DNA from 4 places in the Desulfobacula phenolica genome. Region 4 is predicted to be linked to each of the others. Evidence: predicted binding sites of a transcription regulator. Region 4 holds the regulator's gene; each other region holds the start of a gene.
What was found. Region 4 encodes sigma-54, which starts transcription at its own class of promoters, with help from an activator protein. Its sites were predicted from a motif close to TNTGGCACANTTTCTGCTNT; they were not measured.
Positions count from the first base shown of each region.

Region 1: a site for sigma-54 is predicted at 2,568-2,587, ahead of BLT94_RS06480 (PEP-CTERM sorting domain-containing protein). Genes of this name have one in related genera too.
Region 2: a site for sigma-54 is predicted at 2,612-2,631, ahead of BLT94_RS08510 (diadenylate cyclase). Genes of this name have one in related genera too.
Region 3: a site for sigma-54 is predicted at 2,850-2,869, ahead of BLT94_RS17295 (DVU0772 family protein). Genes of this name have one in related genera too.

Region 1 covers NZ_FNLL01000003.1:342,996-347,812, forward strand. The annotation lists gene BLT94_RS06475 (hypothetical protein) at 1-1,280, opposite strand, end outside; gene BLT94_RS06480 (PEP-CTERM sorting domain-containing protein) at 1,430-2,383, opposite strand; gene BLT94_RS06485 (ABC transporter ATP-binding protein) at 2,880-3,920, opposite strand; gene BLT94_RS06490 (ABC transporter permease) at 3,958-4,740, opposite strand; gene wtpA (tungstate ABC transporter substrate-binding protein WtpA) at 4,745-4,817, opposite strand, start outside.
Region 2 covers NZ_FNLL01000004.1:303,063-307,879, reverse strand. The annotation lists gene BLT94_RS08520 (class II aldolase/adducin family protein) at 1-746, opposite strand, end outside; gene BLT94_RS08515 (aldehyde ferredoxin oxidoreductase family protein) at 731-2,524, opposite strand; gene BLT94_RS08510 (diadenylate cyclase) at 2,711-3,904, shown strand; gene BLT94_RS08505 (arsenate reductase ArsC) at 3,911-4,354, opposite strand; gene BLT94_RS08500 (pyridoxal phosphate-dependent aminotransferase) at 4,745-4,817, shown strand, end outside.
Region 3 covers NZ_FNLL01000011.1:141,097-145,913, forward strand. The annotation lists gene BLT94_RS17285 (KamA family radical SAM protein) at 1-1,100, opposite strand, end outside; gene proC (pyrroline-5-carboxylate reductase) at 1,438-2,295, shown strand; gene BLT94_RS17295 (DVU0772 family protein) at 2,390-2,743, opposite strand; gene rbr (rubrerythrin) at 3,023-3,598, opposite strand; gene BLT94_RS17305 (ferredoxin) at 3,613-3,804, opposite strand; gene BLT94_RS17310 (FAD-dependent oxidoreductase) at 3,866-4,817, opposite strand, start outside.
Region 4 covers NZ_FNLL01000003.1:444,782-449,598, reverse strand. The annotation lists gene BLT94_RS06990 (LptA/OstA family protein) at 1-12, shown strand, start outside; gene lptB (LPS export ABC transporter ATP-binding protein) at 12-734, shown strand; gene rpoN (RNA polymerase factor sigma-54) at 737-2,179, shown strand; gene hpf (ribosome hibernation-promoting factor, HPF/YfiA family) at 2,192-2,746, shown strand; gene BLT94_RS06970 (PTS sugar transporter subunit IIA) at 2,755-3,213, shown strand; gene rapZ (RNase adapter RapZ) at 3,291-4,169, shown strand; gene BLT94_RS06960 (PTS sugar transporter subunit IIA) at 4,166-4,579, shown strand; gene gap (type I glyceraldehyde-3-phosphate dehydrogenase) at 4,809-4,817, shown strand, end outside.

The DNA.
Region 1 (4,817 bases), 100 kb from region 4:
ACTACCATGCCTTCGAGAAATTCACTTTTAATGTTCTTGAATGTCCCAATCCCTTCAAAATAGATCTGCTTGGCGGGTGCCGGTCTTGCCGGATCGCAGAAGCCCGGGTCACTGCACTCGACAAAAGAAATCTCAGTGCCTTCAGGCGCACTTGCTGTTCCTGCATGAAAGGTGAACATGCCATCAGGCCCTTTTTGCTGGTGGTGGGTCCATTCGCCATATGGTTGAGGCTGGGATGCTGTGGGAGCTCCGACCTGGCCGCCAAACTGATATCTGTCCAAATCCTCCTCCGTGGAATTTAATGCCTCTATCATTTCATCATCAGCTTCAGCTACGGTTCCTTCAATCGGTATTCCTTTGTTGTCCAGTTCGGGAAGAAGAATTTCTCCATCTTCAGTGACTCCACCCCCGGTCATGCGGCATTCAATTTCTTTTTCTATGGGTAATATATAGGCAGGATCGTTGCTTCGGATATCCCAGGGTGAATATCCGCCCGGCAGCAGCACCGAGGCAGGATTGCCCTCAAGTTCATTGCTGAGATGCACGTTTGTGAGAAGCCCCGGTATTACACCAGTGGGTCCTCCCATTTCAAATTCATTCGGGTCGTTTATTCCGGCAAAGGCATATCCTGTATTATTTCTAATGGCATTCAGCCCGCCCCAGGATTCTCCAGTGAAATTGGCAATTGTCCCGGTAAAACTCGTGTGGCTGTAAAAGTAGCCATTGTCTGAACTGTATCCCAACGTCAACCAGAGTTCACCGTCGGTAGCCTTTTCCACATCATCCTTCATAGCACCGTTAAACTCAAACGGTGTTCCTGATGCGTCATGGAAAAAAGCAATTATTTCACCCGTTCCCAGTATGCCATCGGTGGAAAAACAATCTGCGCCTTTGCAAAAAGAATTTTGCGTTGGAACACCCAGAACAAGGTGAGGCAGGCTCTGAACTCCATATGGGTCAGAATTGAATATCGCCTTAACCTCTAATGCAAAAATACCCGTGATTTGGTCGTCAATCCCTTGAAACCAGGTAGAAGCCCCTTCGACTACTATTTCCTGAAGATTGATGATTCCGACGAAATGATCCCCCTCTAAAATTTGAGAACCAGGTTCCTTGTAATTGCCGTCCTTATCAAATACATTTTCAAAATTTTTATAGTAAAGTACGTTGCTCTTGTCGGGAGTCAACTCTGATGCCCAGGCTTGAAGGATTAGGAGAGAAAAAGTAAGCGTGAAAATAATCACAAGTGTCCAAAATCCTCCTTTTATTTTTTGATTCATTGTTCTACTCCTCTTTTTTTAAAAAGGTTAACGATTTTGTTAATGTTAATAGTTGTGGTCAGATGGGTAAGGTAATCCAGAATAGGGTTGAATAGGGTGGGCATTTTAAATGTTTTGCCCACCCTTTTGGTTATGTTCCGTTTTGAAAATCAGGACAGATTTCTGGTTTTCCTTCTGGCAAAGCCGGCCAGGCAAAGTAGCCCGGAGCCAAACAGAAAAATTGTTGTCGGTTCAGGAATTATACCAATATGAGCAGGGTCGTTGCTGGCAAAAACCCAGGGAGATGTGCGTGTCTCGGCCAGCCAGTCAGGATTTCCTTCAAATTCACCACTGAGGTATACGTCTGTTAAAAGCCCTGCTATGATATTGTCAATTTCGTTTTCGTTCGGGTCGTTCATATCGCCTGTTAAAAGTTCGCCAAAAAGATTTCGATAAACATTTAGAGCAGCCCAGTTTTCACCTGTGAAGTTATTGACGGTAGTGCCCAATTGTGCGGTGTGTGAGTAATTATACCCGTCATCATCAGAGATATCATCTGTACCGGAATTATTGTATCCCAAAGTCATCCACAAGCTGCCATCGGTTGCTTTGGCTACGTCATTAACGATTGAGCCGTTTGATTCAAAGAGTGTTGCGCCTGTATCGTAATAAAGCGCCATGGACTCATCACCGGTAAGTCCCGTGGTGAATGAACCACCCCCCAAGGGGTTGAATGTGGAAACCGTGGGCGCACCCAAAACGATATGGGTCAGGCTGTTATTTGCATCATATGGATCTTTGTTAGGTGCATATATCGCTTCAATCCTCTGTGCAAAAAGACCGGTGAGTTGTTCTGTCCCACTTTTAAACCAGGTGCTTGTACCACCTACAGTGATTTCCTGCACGTCGATAATACCGACAAAGTGATCACCGATTTGTAAGGTCGGTGGGGTTGCGGTATCAAAGTTAAGTTCATTACCAGCCGAATCAAATACCGTTTCAAAATTTTTAAAAAAAAGGGTGTTATCGCCTTCTTGTAACAAATATGCACTGCCAGAGTTCGCCATTATGCCGATACCAGCCATGATGCATAAAAATGTTAATAGAATTTTTATTTTTTTCATTTGATCGTCTCCATTAAAAATTGTTAATCAAGTTAATTGCCGGTATCCTTGGGATACCTTTCGTCATTCATTTACAACCTTTTTCCTTAATGCCTTTGTGTTTTCTGTGTGGTAATCACCTCCTTTCTTTAAAAAATTTAATTTCGTAAATTTGTCGTTTGTAAATTTATGGTTCCGATAATCAAAAAGATAAAATGTGCAATGATAATGCCATGATAGATATTTGTCAGAAAGTTATTAGTTTGAAACTAATTATAGAAGATATTCTTTAAATAAAGACCTTAATTCCGATATTTATTTCAAAATTCAATTATGACGCGTGAAGATCAAATGGTATTTTTCAGGAAGGTTATACATTGTGAAAAATAGTTCACAATCATTGTGAACTATTTTTCACAATGTATAACCTTTTTTGTCTTTTGCCTTTTCTTACAGGGATAAGGTATGTAACGATTACATTTTTTTCGGCCGCTTTTTTGAAGTGTGGAAAGCTTGTTCAAAAGGTATGGACGGATTCCGGGTGAAATCCAAACCTGACGCGTTTGCCAATATCCAGTCCATGATCTCGAAGATAGCTTCGCGGCCAAATGGCTTCAAACTCAAAATTTTTTGTTTGCAGATAAATATTTAAAAAAATCCCATGGCTGGTTATTCTCTTTATTTTCCCTTCAAAGCAATTTTTAAAATTATTTGAATCAAATGTGTTTAAAGAAATATCTTCAGGTCGAATGCCCATATATTGATCCGTGTTACCGGGTTTGTGGGCAGGTGTTATTTTAATGTCGTTGGCTTTTAGAACCATTTCGCCGTTTAGTTTGCAGATGGGATTGATATTTTTCATTCCGACAAAAGAAGCTGTAAATTTTGAATTGGGTCTTTCAAATATGGTTACGATTTCGCCTTGCTGCATGATTCTGCCGTTTTTTATGATTGCGCCCCTGTTGGCAAGATACAATACATCTGAAAAATTATGAGATACCATTATGATGGTAATTTCCAGATCAGCGTGGATTTTTTTTAACAGTTGTTTGGCTTCTTCGTGAAATACCGGGTCCAATGCAGATAAGGGTTCATCTAAAAGCAGTACCCTGGGATTTAAAATAAGGGATCGAGCAAGGGCAACTCGCTGTTTTTCACCGCCGCTCAAATTCTGCGGACGACGCTTGGTTATTTTTTCCAGTCCCAGTGTGGAAACAAGGGCATCAAACCTTTTTTGGGCGGTCTGCCTGGGGATTTTGTGATAGGACACACCATAAAATATATTTTGTGTCACATCCAGGTGGGGAAACAATGCAAAATCCTGGTAGACAATGGCAAGGTTTCGTTTTTCAACAGCCATGGTTGTGCTGTCATGGTTTTCAAGCAATAGATTCCCGCTTGAAAACGGGATAAGCCCAATCAGTCCCTCAAGCAGCAACGACTTTCCAGAGCCTGTGGGACCGATCAATGCAAAAAAGTCATTCTTTTTTATATGAAGGTTTATTTCCTCCAATGTGAAGTCAGGCAAGGTCAGGCTGATGTTTTTTAGACGGATCATTTTTTTATGTATACTATTATTATTTTTTTAGTAATGTTTATGATTGATTAATTGATCGTGACAGCATTCGCAAAACAACAAATAAAATAAATGAAATGATAATCAGCCAGACAGCAATGGGTTGTGAGTATTTCAGTCCGTAAGCCGTAAATCTTTCATAGATCATAACAGGTGCGGTCATCGGATGATAGGCCACGATGACAACCGCTCCGAATTCACTGATTGCCCTGGCCGTACACATGATGATGCCCAGTATCATGTGCCGCCAGGTCAGCGGAAATGTGATGCGCATAAAGGTTGAGAATGCTCCCGCACCAAGTGTGCGGGAGGCGTTTTCAAGTCGGACCGGGACGCTGTCAAAACCTGCTTTTACAGTGTTTACATAAAATGGAAGACCCACAAAGAGCAACACACAGACAATACCGGTCCGGGTGCCCATGATTTGGATTCCAAATTCAGACAGGAACCTGCCAATGGGATGGTTTCTTCCGGCAAGGCTGAGAATGGCAATACCCACAACAGGATGGGGGATCATGATCGGTAAATCAATGATCCCCTCTATTATTTTTTTCCCCATGATGCTCTTTCTGGCCAGAAGATACGCAAGAGGGGTTCCCATTGCAAAAGAAAGAATGCCTGCACAAAGAGACAGGCTTATGGATCTTGCGATGGCAGCCACTACATCCTTGTCTGATATTGTCTCTATGAGCATTTCAAAAGTGGGTTCAAATGTCATTTTAATCAGAGGCAATGTCAGAAGAAGAATCAACGGCAGGCTTAAAAACATGAACAGCCAGTTTAAGGGTTCGATCCGTTTCATTGATCTAATTTTTTACTTCAACCAGGGATTTGATTTCAGACGGAAGTTTGGCCGCCATCTCCTGGGTCGGCACACGG
Region 2 (4,817 bases), on a different contig from region 4:
GTCTGACTGATGTAAAGGGTCTTGTGGCAGCAATAGGAAACATTGCCGAAATAAGAATCCACAAGTCCGTATTCAACGGTTTTTTTGCCTGCTTCGATAATGGCGGAATAAACGGTTTCTTCATCCGGGAACGGAGCGCGAATAAAATCGGGCAAAGGCTGTTGTTCCTGCTTTATATAAGGTAATACAGCGTCAAACAGATCGTGGGCATCGTTTGTGGCTTTTCCTGTTTGAAGCGCTTCCAAGTAATCTGTATAAAATTTAACAAAGCTTGCAAAACAAACGGAACTGACCGTAACAAAGCCCTGTTCAGGGCTGACCGTGCCGTGGGCTACAATGGCAGGGCCTTTGAAATCGTCATTGGGGGATTGTGGTGCAATGATAGCGGTTTTTCTTTTTTTCAAAACCCGGATGATTTGGTCTGCACAAAAGTCTTTGATCACGGGCAGATCATGGAGAAAGGTTCTTGTTTCACAATCTTTGGGTTGGATCAATCCATTGGAGTTAAGAGCGTTTTTTGCCAGAAATCCCAGGAGGCTGCCGTAGGGTTTGGCTGGTCTTAAAAATACCAGGGAATTGATATTGAGTTCTTTGAAAATATTTTCCAGAACCTTTGTCTCATCTGCTTTGCGGTTCCAGACCAGCTTGTCATCCAACCCGCCTATCAAGGGCATGCAAGGGCCTGCGTCACTACCCAGCTTTGCTTTGACAAGTTTGGCTGCATATGTATTTACAAGGTTTTCCATAAAAGTCCAAGTGTTTGTGCTTTTTCTTGTGTTGGAAGGCCGTCTGGGGTAAGCCCTCGAATATCATAATATTTTTTTCTGGCTTCCAGAAACGCATCCTTGCTGATGGGAGGGATAGGCATATTGTTTGAGCTTGATCCATGTTGTGTGAAAAATCGATCAGGAAGGTCATCTTCTCCGGCGTCAAATCCGTTCAAAGAATTGATGATCCTTTCGTTATAATAGATGCATTCCCCTTTTTTCAGAAGATCATGGGCAGTTGTTTCAATTCCTGTAACAGCTTCATAGGCAGTTGCGTATTCTTCCAGTCCAGCTGCAAAAAAAGTGAATTTGCAGGCGGTAAGCGAGTCCACCACGGCATTAAGGTCTTCGGCAATTTTTATGATCCTGGCTTTGCCGCTGAAGCTGAAGCGATCCGTGGCCACGGGTTTTCTGAAAATTTCATGACTGATGGGATAGGCCCTCAAATGGCATCCGCCCCTGGTGGACAGGGCATATCCCAATGCCATGCCGTAAGCACCCCTGGGATCATAGGCCGGAAGTTCCATTCCCTTGACAGTCATGGCGGTTTGGGGTGATCCCATATGTTTTGCATATTTTTTTGCACCCATGGCCAGGTATTTTCCTTCTCCTCTGCCAAAGGCAATATCATCCAAAAGAGACAACAGGGTTGCCGGCGTATAATCAAGGCCGGTTATTTCACGCCTGCAGGCCAGGGTTGACGCCGTTGATATGGTATCCATTCCATAGTCATTGCAACGTTTGTTTGCATTTACGACAAGATCGATATCCCGGCAGCCGATCAGTGCCGTAAAATGGGACATGGTTTCAAACTCCGGCATGCTGAGCTGTTGCCCGTTTTTTGTGCCTGGCTTTGTTACGATTTTTGTACCTGTTTTTTTACAAAGAATATGGCAGCCCAGGCACCCTGTTTTTTGGGGGGCATAGGTTTTTGCGTACATGGCTGCATTAAGCTGGGACGCAGGCTCAAAACGGGTGCGGCAAAAATTATCCGTCGGCATCATCCTGCGGTTGTCCATAAGATCATATACGGCCCCCGTACCCAGGCAGGTGAAACCGAACTGACCCATAAGGGCAGGGGAGGCGGCTGTGAGCCTCAGGATGTCTTCCCTTGCCTGTTTTAATTGTTTAGTATCTTTTACCTTGCAATGGCCTGTGCCGTTCACAAGGATGTATTTGATTTTTTTTTGTGCAAAACAAAGTCCAAGTCCGCTCCTGCCTGCGGCAAAATGGCGATCCACCATTATGGAGGCATATTGCACACCATTTTCAGCCGCAGGTCCTATGCAGGCAAGTGAAGCCTTTTTCGGCATGATCCTGTTGTGAAGGATGGAGGTATCAACGCCCCATAATCCTGTAGCATCTTTAAATTCAATGCTGCAATTTTTAATTTCAATTCCAACCGGGGCCTGGCTTGTTCCTTTGATGACAATGCCGTCCCAGCCCGCCTGCTTGAGCCGGGTAGCCAGTTTTCCGCCAACGGATGAATCTCCCACAAGTCCTGTGAGCGGTGATTTTGAAATGATATGCCCCCGTCCTGATGTGGGGGCGATGGTTCCTGTCAGGGGGCCTGAAAATATGCAGATTGCCGTGTCGGGATGATCCCAAGGCAGGGTTGCGCAATCTCGCAGGTATTTGCCGCCCAATCCTTTGCCGCCTACATGGCGGTTATAAGTTTCAAGAACGGGTGTCTCAACTTCAATGCTTTTTTTTGTCAGGTCAATATGAAGTATGTTTCCGGTCCAGCCGTATATCATTTTATAACCCTGTTTTTATCAATTAAATATCACCATCACTCATCACCCAACAAAATATCATATGATGATAAGAAATGATACAAATCCTATGGCAGTTTTTATTCTATTATCAGGTGATCAAAAACTTTTAAATTAAATTGAAGTATGTCATAGTATCCGGCAAATTAAACTGGAGAAGAATGCCTCATGAATTTGCTGTCCATCTTGTCAAACATTGGGTTGCCGGATATTTTTGATATTTTTTTTATTTCTATCGTTGTGTATCAGCTCTATGTATGGTTTTGGGGAACCAAAGCGTTTAAAGCCCTGATTGGGATTGTCGTTTTAAGCGGGATTTTTGTTCTGGCTAAATCATTCGGGCTTTTTCTGACCACCTGGGTTCTCCAGGTATTATGGCAGGTTTTTGTCATTCTCTTGATTATTTTGTTTCAAAAAGAAATCCGGCTGATGCTTGAGCGGTTTAATCCTTTGAAAACCATGGGATTTAAAAAAAGTTCAACCGTGGATGTCTGGGGGCCAGGGTTTGCGGAATGGGCATTTGATGCAGCAAAAAAAAGGATCGGAGCCATCATTATTTTTGAAAGAACGGACCTGGTCTTTGATTTGATCACAAAGGGAATTGCCATGGAATGTGATCCCCAGCCTGAAATATTGAATTCCATTTTTTACAAGGAATCTCCCTTGCATGACGGGGCAAGTCTTATTTCCAACGGGAGGATTTTAAAAACATCGTGTTATCTGCCTTTGTCTAAACGCGAAGATCTGCCCCAGGAATGGGGAACAAGACACAGGGCGGCTTTAGCCCTGGCAGAACAATGTGATGCCTGGGTAATGGTTATTTCAGAGGAAAGAGGGGAAGTCTCATTTGCGGTTGATAAGGAAATTAAAAAGGTAAAAGATAAGGAAGAATTGTTTACACTTCTGGAGAATGCGGTTATTGGGTCCAAGGAGCCGGATACGGATATTAACGATGAAATAAAATTATGGCTTACCCGGCGGTATCCGGTTAAGCTTGCTGTTTTTGCCCTGGTTTTTATTTTGTGGCTGGTGTTTGCCGGGCAACAGAATTTTGAAAAAAAAATAAATTTGCCCTTGACCTTTAAAAATATTCCTGCAGGACTTATGGTTTTGAGGCCGGTTGATAATAATATATCAATTACCTGTCGCGGTCTCAGGAAAGATGTCAGCATGTTGAACGAAAACAATGTCATCCCGTCTATCGATCTGCTTTCATTAAGCCCCGGGACATTTATTTACAACATTACCCAAGGAGATTTAATTCTGCCCAATGACAGGGTTAATGTCGTTAATATCAGCCCGTCAAAAATTGAATTGATATTAAAAAAAGGATCGGAATCAATGAGACAAAGTGTCAATTGAAAATGATCACATACAAGAATTTATCAAACTGTCAGGCAGCGTAAGAATGTAAGCCTTGATTTCATCCCTTACTTTTCTATAGCAGTCAAGTTTTTTTTCGGGGTCTTCATATTTCTTCGCCATTTTTGGAGGATCATCAAACCCAGTATGAATGACTTGGCTGCCGCCGGGGAACCAGGGGCAAGTTTCATGGGCATGCCCACACACCGTGATCACATAGTCAAAGTGTGAATGTTTGAATTCATCCAGATGCCTGGATCGGTGGTGAGAAATGTCGACCCCGGCTTCGGCCATTACGGTTACGGCATGTGGGTTCAACCCATGGGTTTCAATCCCGGCCGAACAAACATCAATAAGGCTTGCTTTAAGATGTCTTGCCCATCCTTCTGCCATTTGGCTTCGACATGAATTGCCGGTACAAAGAAACAGGATTTTTAATTTTTCAGTCATTTTTAATCTTTTATAGTGTGGAAATTACTCAGTTATGTAATTCAGGATGTTTGGATTGTAAAGTTTAAAAATAAAGTTTAGTTTAATATTTTTTAAACATAAATTTTCCATGACATCCTTTGATGAGTATGGTATGGTACATACTTTAAAAAATAAGAGGATAACTATGATCAACGATTTGAACTCCAGCATCTTTATCGCGTATTGTGCGGCGGCGGCAGCGGCGGTGGCCGAGTGGCCTGCGGTTCTGGAGGGGATTTAATGATTTGATTTCCTTATAAAAATTTCCAGGGCTGCGGGCAAGCAATTGCAGCCTTTTTTTTATTTAAAGGGTTGCAGCCTGTTGCAGCCCTTTTTTTATTTTAACACCTGAACAAAGGATCTTCTCCAATGAGAACAAGAATTGTACATATCGGCGCACAAGAGTTAACCTACGAGATCAGAAATATCATCCGGGTGGCTG
Region 3 (4,817 bases), on a different contig from region 4:
TTTCCGGGAAGTGCTGACATACTAGGCCCCCTTACAGTTCTTGCAAGACCGCTCACACGACTGAACGCCTTTCTGAAAATGTCATATGCCTTGATCAAAGGGATGGAAAAAAATATGTGAGATCCGGTATCCCTGGGAATAAACATATAATAGGGGATGATTCCAAGATTCACCTGATCAATCCACATTTTTTCCCAGATATCAGATGAGTCATTTACATTTTTTAGAACCGGCGACTGGGATCTGATAACGGCACCTGTCTGTTGGATGCGTTTTACCGCCTCACGAAAAGCATCGGTGGACATCTCCCTGTAATGATTAATATGCGCCATTATGGAAAGATGAAGACCGGAATCAGTAATTTTTCTGAAAAGTTCCAGTATTTTTTCAGAATCATTATCCGTCAGATACCGGTAAGGCCAGTAAGAAAGCGATTTGGTCCCGATCCGGATTGTTCTGAGATTGGAAGGCCCTGATTCAAGCAAAGCATTAATATAAACCTCCAGCCTGCCTGCACTCATAGTCATGGGGTCACCTCCGGTGAAAAGGACATCCGTGATTTCAGGATGATGTTTCAGGTATTCAATAAAAATGTCCGACTGTTTCAATGCTATTTTATGCCCACTCATTCCGGTAAACTGTGGCCACCTGAAACAAAAGGTACAATAAGCATGACATGTCTGACCCTGGGCCGGAAACACAAGCATGGTTTCCTTGTATTTGTGCTGGATTCCACTGACTTTATTTCCGGCAAGCACCGGTACGTTAAAATCAAGCTGACCTGCCGGGTGGGGATTAAGTCCCTGCCGGATTTCATCGACTGTCCTATCAATTGTACCCGTGTCTGCACCGGATTCTAACAATCCTGAGACAAGTTCGAAATGTTCCGGCTCCAGCAGCCTTTTTTGAGGAAAATTAATGGCAAACAATGGGTCCTTGTCATAGTTATCCCAATCAATGAGTTCATCAACCACATAATTATTCGTTTTAAAGGGCAAAACCCTGCCAACGACATTCATATCAAATGAAGCCGTTTCAGGCAAAGATTTCAATTTTGAAATCTTTTGATAATTCTTGAGTGTATAGGGCCTATATTGCATAAAAGAAAATCTCCCTATTATTTAGATTGTATCCAAAGTAATTTAAACTATTATGCCAACAAATTAATTTGGAGTCAATGCTTTTCAAAAAACATCTTATCTTTAATTAAAAGCATTATAAGCTGATATAAAAATTTTAACGGCAAATTATCATTCCTACACAAATCATTCTTTAACACACACATTCACGATTCAATTCTTAAATGGCAAAAAAATTTAACTTTTCCAATTGCATTGCGAATTGAAAATCAACACAATTTATCTTGACTATATTGTTTTTAACATCTTATTATAAAAGTTTCATTTTTAATCAATCATATGAAGGAGTACAGTCATTATGCTGCAGGAAAAAAAAATAGGATTTATCGGAAGCGGGAATATGGGCGAAGCATTAATCAGCGGCTTAGTTCTTTCCAAGGCAGCAAAACCTGAAAATATTATATGTTCAGACGTTGCAGAAGACCGTTTAAAAGAACTCCAAACAAAATACAAGGTCGTAACAACCACGGACAATATTGAAGTGGTAAAAAAGTCTGAAATCATCGTCTATGCCACAAAACCTCAGATTTTAGGATTGGTCTTAAAAGAGACCGCATCCGCTCTTGACACATCAAAACTGATCATTTCCATTGCCGCCGGTGTTCCATTGGCCGCCATTGCATCAGGGCTTAAAAAGGAACTTCGGCTGATCCGGGTCATGCCCAATATCTGCGCCTTTGTCAAAGAGAGCGCCACTGCAATTGCCGCCGGTGAATACGCCACAAAAGAAGACATAGCACTTGCACGGGCTATTTTTGATTCTGTCGGAAAAACCGTCTTTATCCAGGAAAACATCCTCATGGATGCTTTTACAGGATTAAGCGGCAGCGGCCCTGCCTATATTTTTACAATTGTTGATGCCATGGCAGACGCTGGTGTCAAAATGGGATTATCAAGAAAAGATTCCCTGTTCTTATCAACTCAGACAGTGCTTGGGGCTGCAAAGCTCCTGCTTGAATCCAAAGAACACCCGGGGCAACTCAAAGACAGGGTTTTATCTCCCGGCGGCACAGCCGTTGTGGGCATACACACCCTGGAGCAGGGAGGGCTTAGAACCACCATGATCAATGCTGTGGAAGCTGCTGCAAAAAGGTCAAAAGAGCTGGGAGATATGATGGTAAAAGAATTTATAAAAAACAATAAAAAAGACTGCTGAAAATCATTCGGGACAAAAACACATCTTATATGGTGTTTTTGTCCCGAACTTTTTTTGCAATTAAAAACTCCAAGACAAGTATTATAATAACTGCCTAAACGTCAAGCTCCTTTTTGAGCCAATCCCTTACATTTCCATCAACCGCATATACCCCCTTATACTTGCCGATTCCATTCATAAATTCTTTTTCAAGATTTTGGGGCAGCTTGAAAGTTCCCAGTTCTTCGGAATCAAACCCCCGCCGTCTGACCAAGGTTAAAATCGGTATTTTTTTCCATGTATTAATGACGAAATAGACGGTTTCATTACTATTGTCCCGTGAATTATAATAGGCCTGTGATCTTAACGGCCCCCACTCAAGATGAAGCGCAATGGCCTCTTCCGGTGTCATGTCCCAGTCTACGGAATTGATCAGATCATAATTTTTTTTTATATCATTAAGACTCATCGTCGCCTCCAATTAGTGTTTTAGTTAATCCACTGTTTCAGGACTACTTTTATAAAATCACTTTTATAAAACCAATTCGACATACTACAACAACATAATATAGTTAATAGCAAATTTCGTGCCTGCACACGACAGAATCATAAGACGGCTTTAAACACAGGAATTATAACCATTGGCAAGAATAGAAAATCAAAGATATAAAATAATTGGCACAAAAAATGAGACACACCTGGCGATACAAAAACGTATCACCAAGTGTGTTGGTTACAGCTTAGCAGTTTACCAGTTTTCACACAGCAACTCAAAAAAGCCTGCCGGTTTTACACAGGCAGGGCATTTTCTGGGTGCTGCTTTTCCAGTGTGAATATATCCACAGCTCAGGCAACGCCAGACTCTTTCGTCGTCTTTTTTAATCACCCTGTCCGTTGCAATATTCCCGGCCAGTTCAAGGTAGAGCTTTTCATGATGCTTTTCAGCAACAATAATATTAACAAACGTATCTTTTGCCCTTTCAAAGCCTTCATCTTCAGCAATTTTAGCAAATTTGGCATACATATCCTCACTGACATACTTTTCCAATGCTGCCGCTGAAAGAAGATTGGCATATGTATCCTTGATAACACCGGTGGGAAAGGTCCATTTGATCTCAAGCTCACCCCCGTTAAAAAATTTAAAAAACCGCAGGGCATGTTCAAATTCCTGATTCGCTGTTTCATCAAATATCTTTGCTATCTGGATATACCCTTCATCCCGGGCTTTGTTTGCAAAAAAATCATACCTTGTTCTTGCCTGGGTCTCTGCTGCAAAAGAGGTATGAAGATTAATTGCTGTCTGACTTTCCCTGAATTTAACCATGGGCACCTTCTTTTTTATTCTTCAATAATAATGGCATCTGCACCGCATTCATCTGCTGCACGGCGAACGATCTCTTCAAGATGTTTTGGAATATCATCTATTTTAATCGTAGATTTTAATTGATCTTCATCATATTCAAAAACTTCAGGACAAAGATTGTTGCAGTTTCTGTCACCCATGCACTGTTTTGTAATGGTTACTTTCATCTTAAATTTTCCTCCTTTTAAAAAATTAATTTAACTTAACCTTAACTTAACAACCCACACCTTACTTGCGCACCCAGGCGTGGTATTTTGCGACCCATGCAAGTAATTTTTTAGGTGCATGGGTTTTCTTCCATAAACCTGCTGCATACTTGTTGGCTTCTGCCATGGTAGGATAAATATGGATGGTCCCAAGAATTTTATTCAATCCTATTCCATGCTTCATTGCCAATACAAACTCGGAAATCACGTCTGCTGCATGATGCCCCACAATGGTGACCCCCAATATTCTGTCCTTTCCCGGCACGGTCAAAACCTTTACAAACCCATGGTCTTCAGAATCTGCAATGGCCCGGTCAAGATCACCAAGGCCGTATTTGGCCATTTCATAATCAATGCCGGCAAGGTTTGCATCTGTCTCATTTATTCCCACCCTTGCCACTTCAGGATCAGTGAAAGTAGCCCAGGGGATGATACTGTAATCCACTCTGAATTTTTTAAATCCGCCAAACAGGGCGTTCACAGAAGCATACCATGATTCATGAGCTGCTGTGTGGGTAAACTGATACCGACCATGAACATCTCCACAGCAATAAATATTGGGAAAATTGGTCTGCAAAAATTCATTGGTTTTAATTGATTGATTGCCTTTCAACTCAATCCCCAGCTCTTCAAGGCCAACCCCCTTAACATCAGGAACCCTTCCAAGAGCGATCAATATTTCGTCAAATGGTATTTTTATCTCTTTTCCATCATGGTCACAGACAAGTTTTTTCTCCTCCCCCAAAACATCAATAGCTCTGGCTGAATGATTCAAAAAAAGTGTTATACCCTCTGCCTGAAACCGGTCCAAAATAATCTGAGCCGCGTCCGGGTCTTCCTTTTTCATTATCCGGCCGCTTCTCTGTACAAGTGTCACATTTGATCCCAGTCTTGAAAAACCCTGGGCCAGCTCACACCCAATAGGTCCGGCACCCAGCACCAGCAGTTTTTTCGGCAGGGTCCTGATATCCCAG
Region 4 (4,817 bases):
GAAAAACAATAATGACACAACTTGCATTAAAAAATCTTGTAAAAATCTATGACGGCAAAAAAGTTGTGGATCATGTCAGCCTTACAGTGAAGCAAGGAGAAGTAACCGGACTTTTAGGACCAAACGGGGCTGGCAAAACAACTACATTTTATATATCGGTTGGATTGATCAAACCCGACCAGGGTGAAGTTCTGATTGATGATGATGATATTACGCAATATCCAATGTATATAAGAGCAAGAAAAGGAATAGGATATCTTCCTCAGGAATCAAGCATTTTTAAAAAATTGACGGTAAAACAAAATATTACAGCCATACTTGAAGTGTTGCCTCAAAACGGCATTGATATTGAACAAAAAACCATGGGCCTGATGAAAGAGCTTGGCATTATCAATCTTGCCGGGCAAAAAGCCGGCTCACTTTCCGGAGGAGAGAGACGGCGGCTTGAAATTTCAAGAGTCCTTGCCACAGACCCTTTGTTTATTCTTCTGGACGAACCCTTTGCAGGGATTGATCCTTTGGCGGTTATTGATATCCAGCAAATAATTTATCATTTGACTAAAAAAGGAATAGGCGTTTTAATATCAGATCATAATGTAAGAGAGACCTTAGGGGTTTGTGATAATGCCTATATTATGAACCAGGGTAAAGTTATTGAATCGGGAAATCCTGATAAAATCATTTCAAGCAAATTAGCTAAAAAAATCTATTTGGGAGAAAATTTTAAACTATAATTATGGAACTTGGATTACAACAAAGTTTAATCTTGACTCAGCAACTGGTCATGACGCCTCAACTTCAGCAGGCTATCAAGTTGCTCCAGCTGTCGCGCCTTGAGCTTGCCGAGATGATTCAACAGGAAATGGAACAAAATCCTGCTCTTGAAGAGGCCGGGACAGAAGAGCCATCCGACAATAATATTACAGCCCTGGAAAATGAAACCGCTTCCCCTGAAAAAGAAACCCCCTTAAAAGAAGTCACCATTGAAGAAAAGGTAAGGTCTGACACAGACTGGGAAAATTATATTAATGAATATAATTCCACAGGAAGAGTCTATACGGAATCGGAAAATACCGAAGCGCCGAATTATGAAGCGTTTACTTCTGAAAAAAAGACCCTGCAAGCCCATCTTCAGTGGCAGTTAATGCTCCATGGACTCAGTGAAGAAAAAGAAAAAATCGGTCATATGATTATTGGGAATCTGAACAGGGATGGCTATCTTTGCAGTGATATTGAAGAAATTGCCGAAATTTCCGGTGTTGAAATAGAAGTTGTTGAAGATCTGCTGTCAGTGCTTCAGACATTTGATCCGCCCGGTATTTGTGCCAGAAATCTTCGTGAGACCTTGCTGATTCAAGTTCATCAACTGGGCATTGATAATCCCATTATCACTGAAATCATAAACAATCACTTGAAAAATCTTGAAAACAGAAACAGCAAAAAAATTGCCAAAGCATTAAAAATATCCCTGGATGATGTCAGAGCAGCCGTAAAAATCATTCAATACCTTGAACCTAAACCCGGTCGAAAATTTTCCACTGATGAACCTGCCTATATCACGCCTGATATCTATGTTTATAAGCATGGTGATAATTTTAAAATTGTGATGAATGATGACGGTCTTCCCAAACTTAAAATTAACCGGTTTTATAAAAATGCCATTGCCAACGGTCATAAAATATCAAAAGATGCAAAAAATTACCTCAATGAAAAAATGCAGTCTGCATCCTGGCTGATAAAAAGCATACACCAGCGTCAAAAAACAATATACCTTGTCATGGAAAGCATTCTAAAATTTCAAAATGAATTTTTTGAAAAAGGGATTGCATATTTAAAACCACTGATTCTAAAGGACATAGCAGAAGATATTGAGATGCATGAATCAACAATCAGTCGGGTGACAACCAACAAATATGCCTATACCCCCCAGGGACTTTTTGAGTTAAAATACTTTTTTAACTCTTCAATCGAAAGAACCGGCGGAGAATCCATGGCATCTGCAAGTGTAAAAGAAAGGATAAGACTGCTGATAGAAAACGAAAACCCGGAAAGTACTTTAAGTGATGAAAAAATAGCCAACATTCTTCAAAGCTCAAATATCCAGATTGCCAGAAGAACGGTCGCTAAATACAGGAAAGTACTGAACATACTTCCTTCTAATAAACGCAAACAGCTTTAAGGAGGTTTTTTTATGCAAACAACCGTTACCTTTAAAAAAATTGACACATCTGTTGCTTTAAAATCTTATGTTCAAAAAAAACTTGATAAATTTGATAAAATGCTGGACAGCCCGGCTGAAGCATATGTTGTGTTGTCTGTTGAAAAAATCAGACATATAGCTGAAATCACACTTACTTGCGACAAATTAAAAATTCATGCCAAAGAAGATTCCGAAAGCATGTATTCCTCTATTGACGCGCTGATGGATAAAATAAAACCCCAAATTAAAAAACACAAAGAAAAAGTCAAACAGCATCTGTCAAGAAATAAGCAGAGCATTAAAAATGAATCTGCCCAATTAAATTTATCAACAGAATCATTGGACAACCCTATGACAGACCAGATGGTAGATACGATAATTATTGAAACAGTTGATACTAAACCCATGGATATTGAAGATGCGGTGATTGAATTAGATTCCGGCAAGCAATCTTTTTTTGTTTTCAACAATGCCAGGACAGAGCAGCTCAATGTTCTATACAAACACAATAACGGTAAGCTGGGGTTAATCCAGCCCATAGGATAATTCATTAAATGAGAATCAGCCAGCTTCTTAATAAAAATTCTATTATTGCAAACCTTAACTCCAGTGACAAAAAAGGGGCTATTGATGAACTTGCCTCTGCAGTTTCACAGGCAACAGATGCATCAGCCAAAGACATTGCCACTGTTCTCATGGAAAGAGAGCAGTTAGGCAGCACAGGTATTGGTGGAGGTATTGCAATTCCGCATGGAAAACTTGATTCGGTCGGATCAATTATTGTCGGTTTCGGACTCAGTCAAAAAGGGATTGAATATGAATCCCTTGACAATAAACCCGTCCATATTTTTTTCCTGTTACTGACAACACAAAACTCTACCGGAGGGCACCTTAAAGTATTGGCCCAGATTTCAAAACTTTTAAAAATGGATCATTTAAAAAAAAGACTGTTAAGCTCAAAATCCATTGATGAAATTTACAATATCATTATGGAGCAGGATGAAGACTTTTAACCTTCGGGTCACATATGATTTAAAGGTCACAAGTAACCTAAAGATCACAAGTAACCTAAAGGTCACAAGCAAGTAAAATGCAAAAGTTTTATATCATAACCGGCCTTTCCGGCTCAGGAAAAACAACGGCTATTCAAGCATTTGAAGATGCTTCGTTCTATTGTGTCGACAATATGCCCATAGAACTTTTGTCTAAATTTCTGGACCTGCCGTTAAAGGAGAGTCCGGAAATCAAGGGACTGGCGTTTGTGATGGATATGAGAAGTAAGAATTTCATATCAAATTATGCACAAGGCATTGCCTCAATTGAGGATCATTTGAGTATGACACCCCGAATCATATTTCTTGAAGCCTCTGTGAACAAGCTGTTACAAAGATTCAGCCAAACCAGGCGGCAACATCCCCTGACAAATGAAAAAAGTCTTTTGGACAATATTCAACTGGAAAAAAGAATGATGGCACCCATCAAAAAAACGGCACATCATATTATTGATACGACCCATTTGAATGTTCATCAGCTGAAATCTCAAATCCTTGACCTTATTCATGATGGGGACAAATCCATCAGTCTGACAAAAATAAATATTATTTCATTTGGATTTAAATATGGGATTCCCAATGATGCCGACCTTGTTATGGACATGAGGTTTTTGGCCAATCCCTATTTTATAAAGGAACTGAAAAATCAGGATGGAGAATCCGAAGCAGTTAAACGCTTTGTATTATCACAAAATGAAACCCGGATTTTTCTTGAAAAGTATTTAAACCTGCTTGATTATTTAATTCCTTTATACAAGATAGAAAACAAGGCATATCTCACGTTTGCCATTGGATGTACAGGCGGCAGACATAGAAGCGTGGCCATTGCAAGAAGCATTTATGAACATCTAATTAAAAAAAGATTAAAGCCCGGTCTGATCCACAGGGACATTGACAGGGACATAAAGGAAACATGACAGGTATACTTTTAGTAACCCATGCAAATTTAGGAAGTTCACTTGTTGAAACGGTTGAATTTATTTTAGGAAGCAAACAGGACAATCTGTTTTCCGTTTCCATTAATATTCTTGAAGATCCGGATAGCTTAAGAAAAAAAATAAAAAAAGGAATTTCAAAAGTAATAACAGACAATGGCGTTATTATTTTTACGGATATGTTTGGAGGAACGCCTTCAAACTTAAGTTATGCTTTCCTGGAAGAAGGACGGGTGGAAGTCATTTCCGGCGTGAATCTTCCTATTCTCTTAAAAGCGGTCAAATCAAGATCTAAGATGAATATGGAAAAATTAACCTCATCCCTTATAGAACATGGGAAGAAAAGCATATCCCTTGCCAGCGAAATTTTAAAGGGAACAAAAAGGGCATAATTTTTTTTCTTATCCCTATTTTTATATAAAACTCAGCTCAAAACACTGTAATAATAAGAGTTTTAGTTTTTGTTATAGCAGATAAATCTGCCATGTATGTTTATATAAAAGTATTCAAAAATCAAAACAGCAACTTTTATTTTTTGTTGCGGGCAAGCCAGTACAACCAAATTGTTGTAAAAAAATGGACAGGTCTGCCCGTGGCAGTTATTTTAAAGGAGAACGAAAAATGACTATC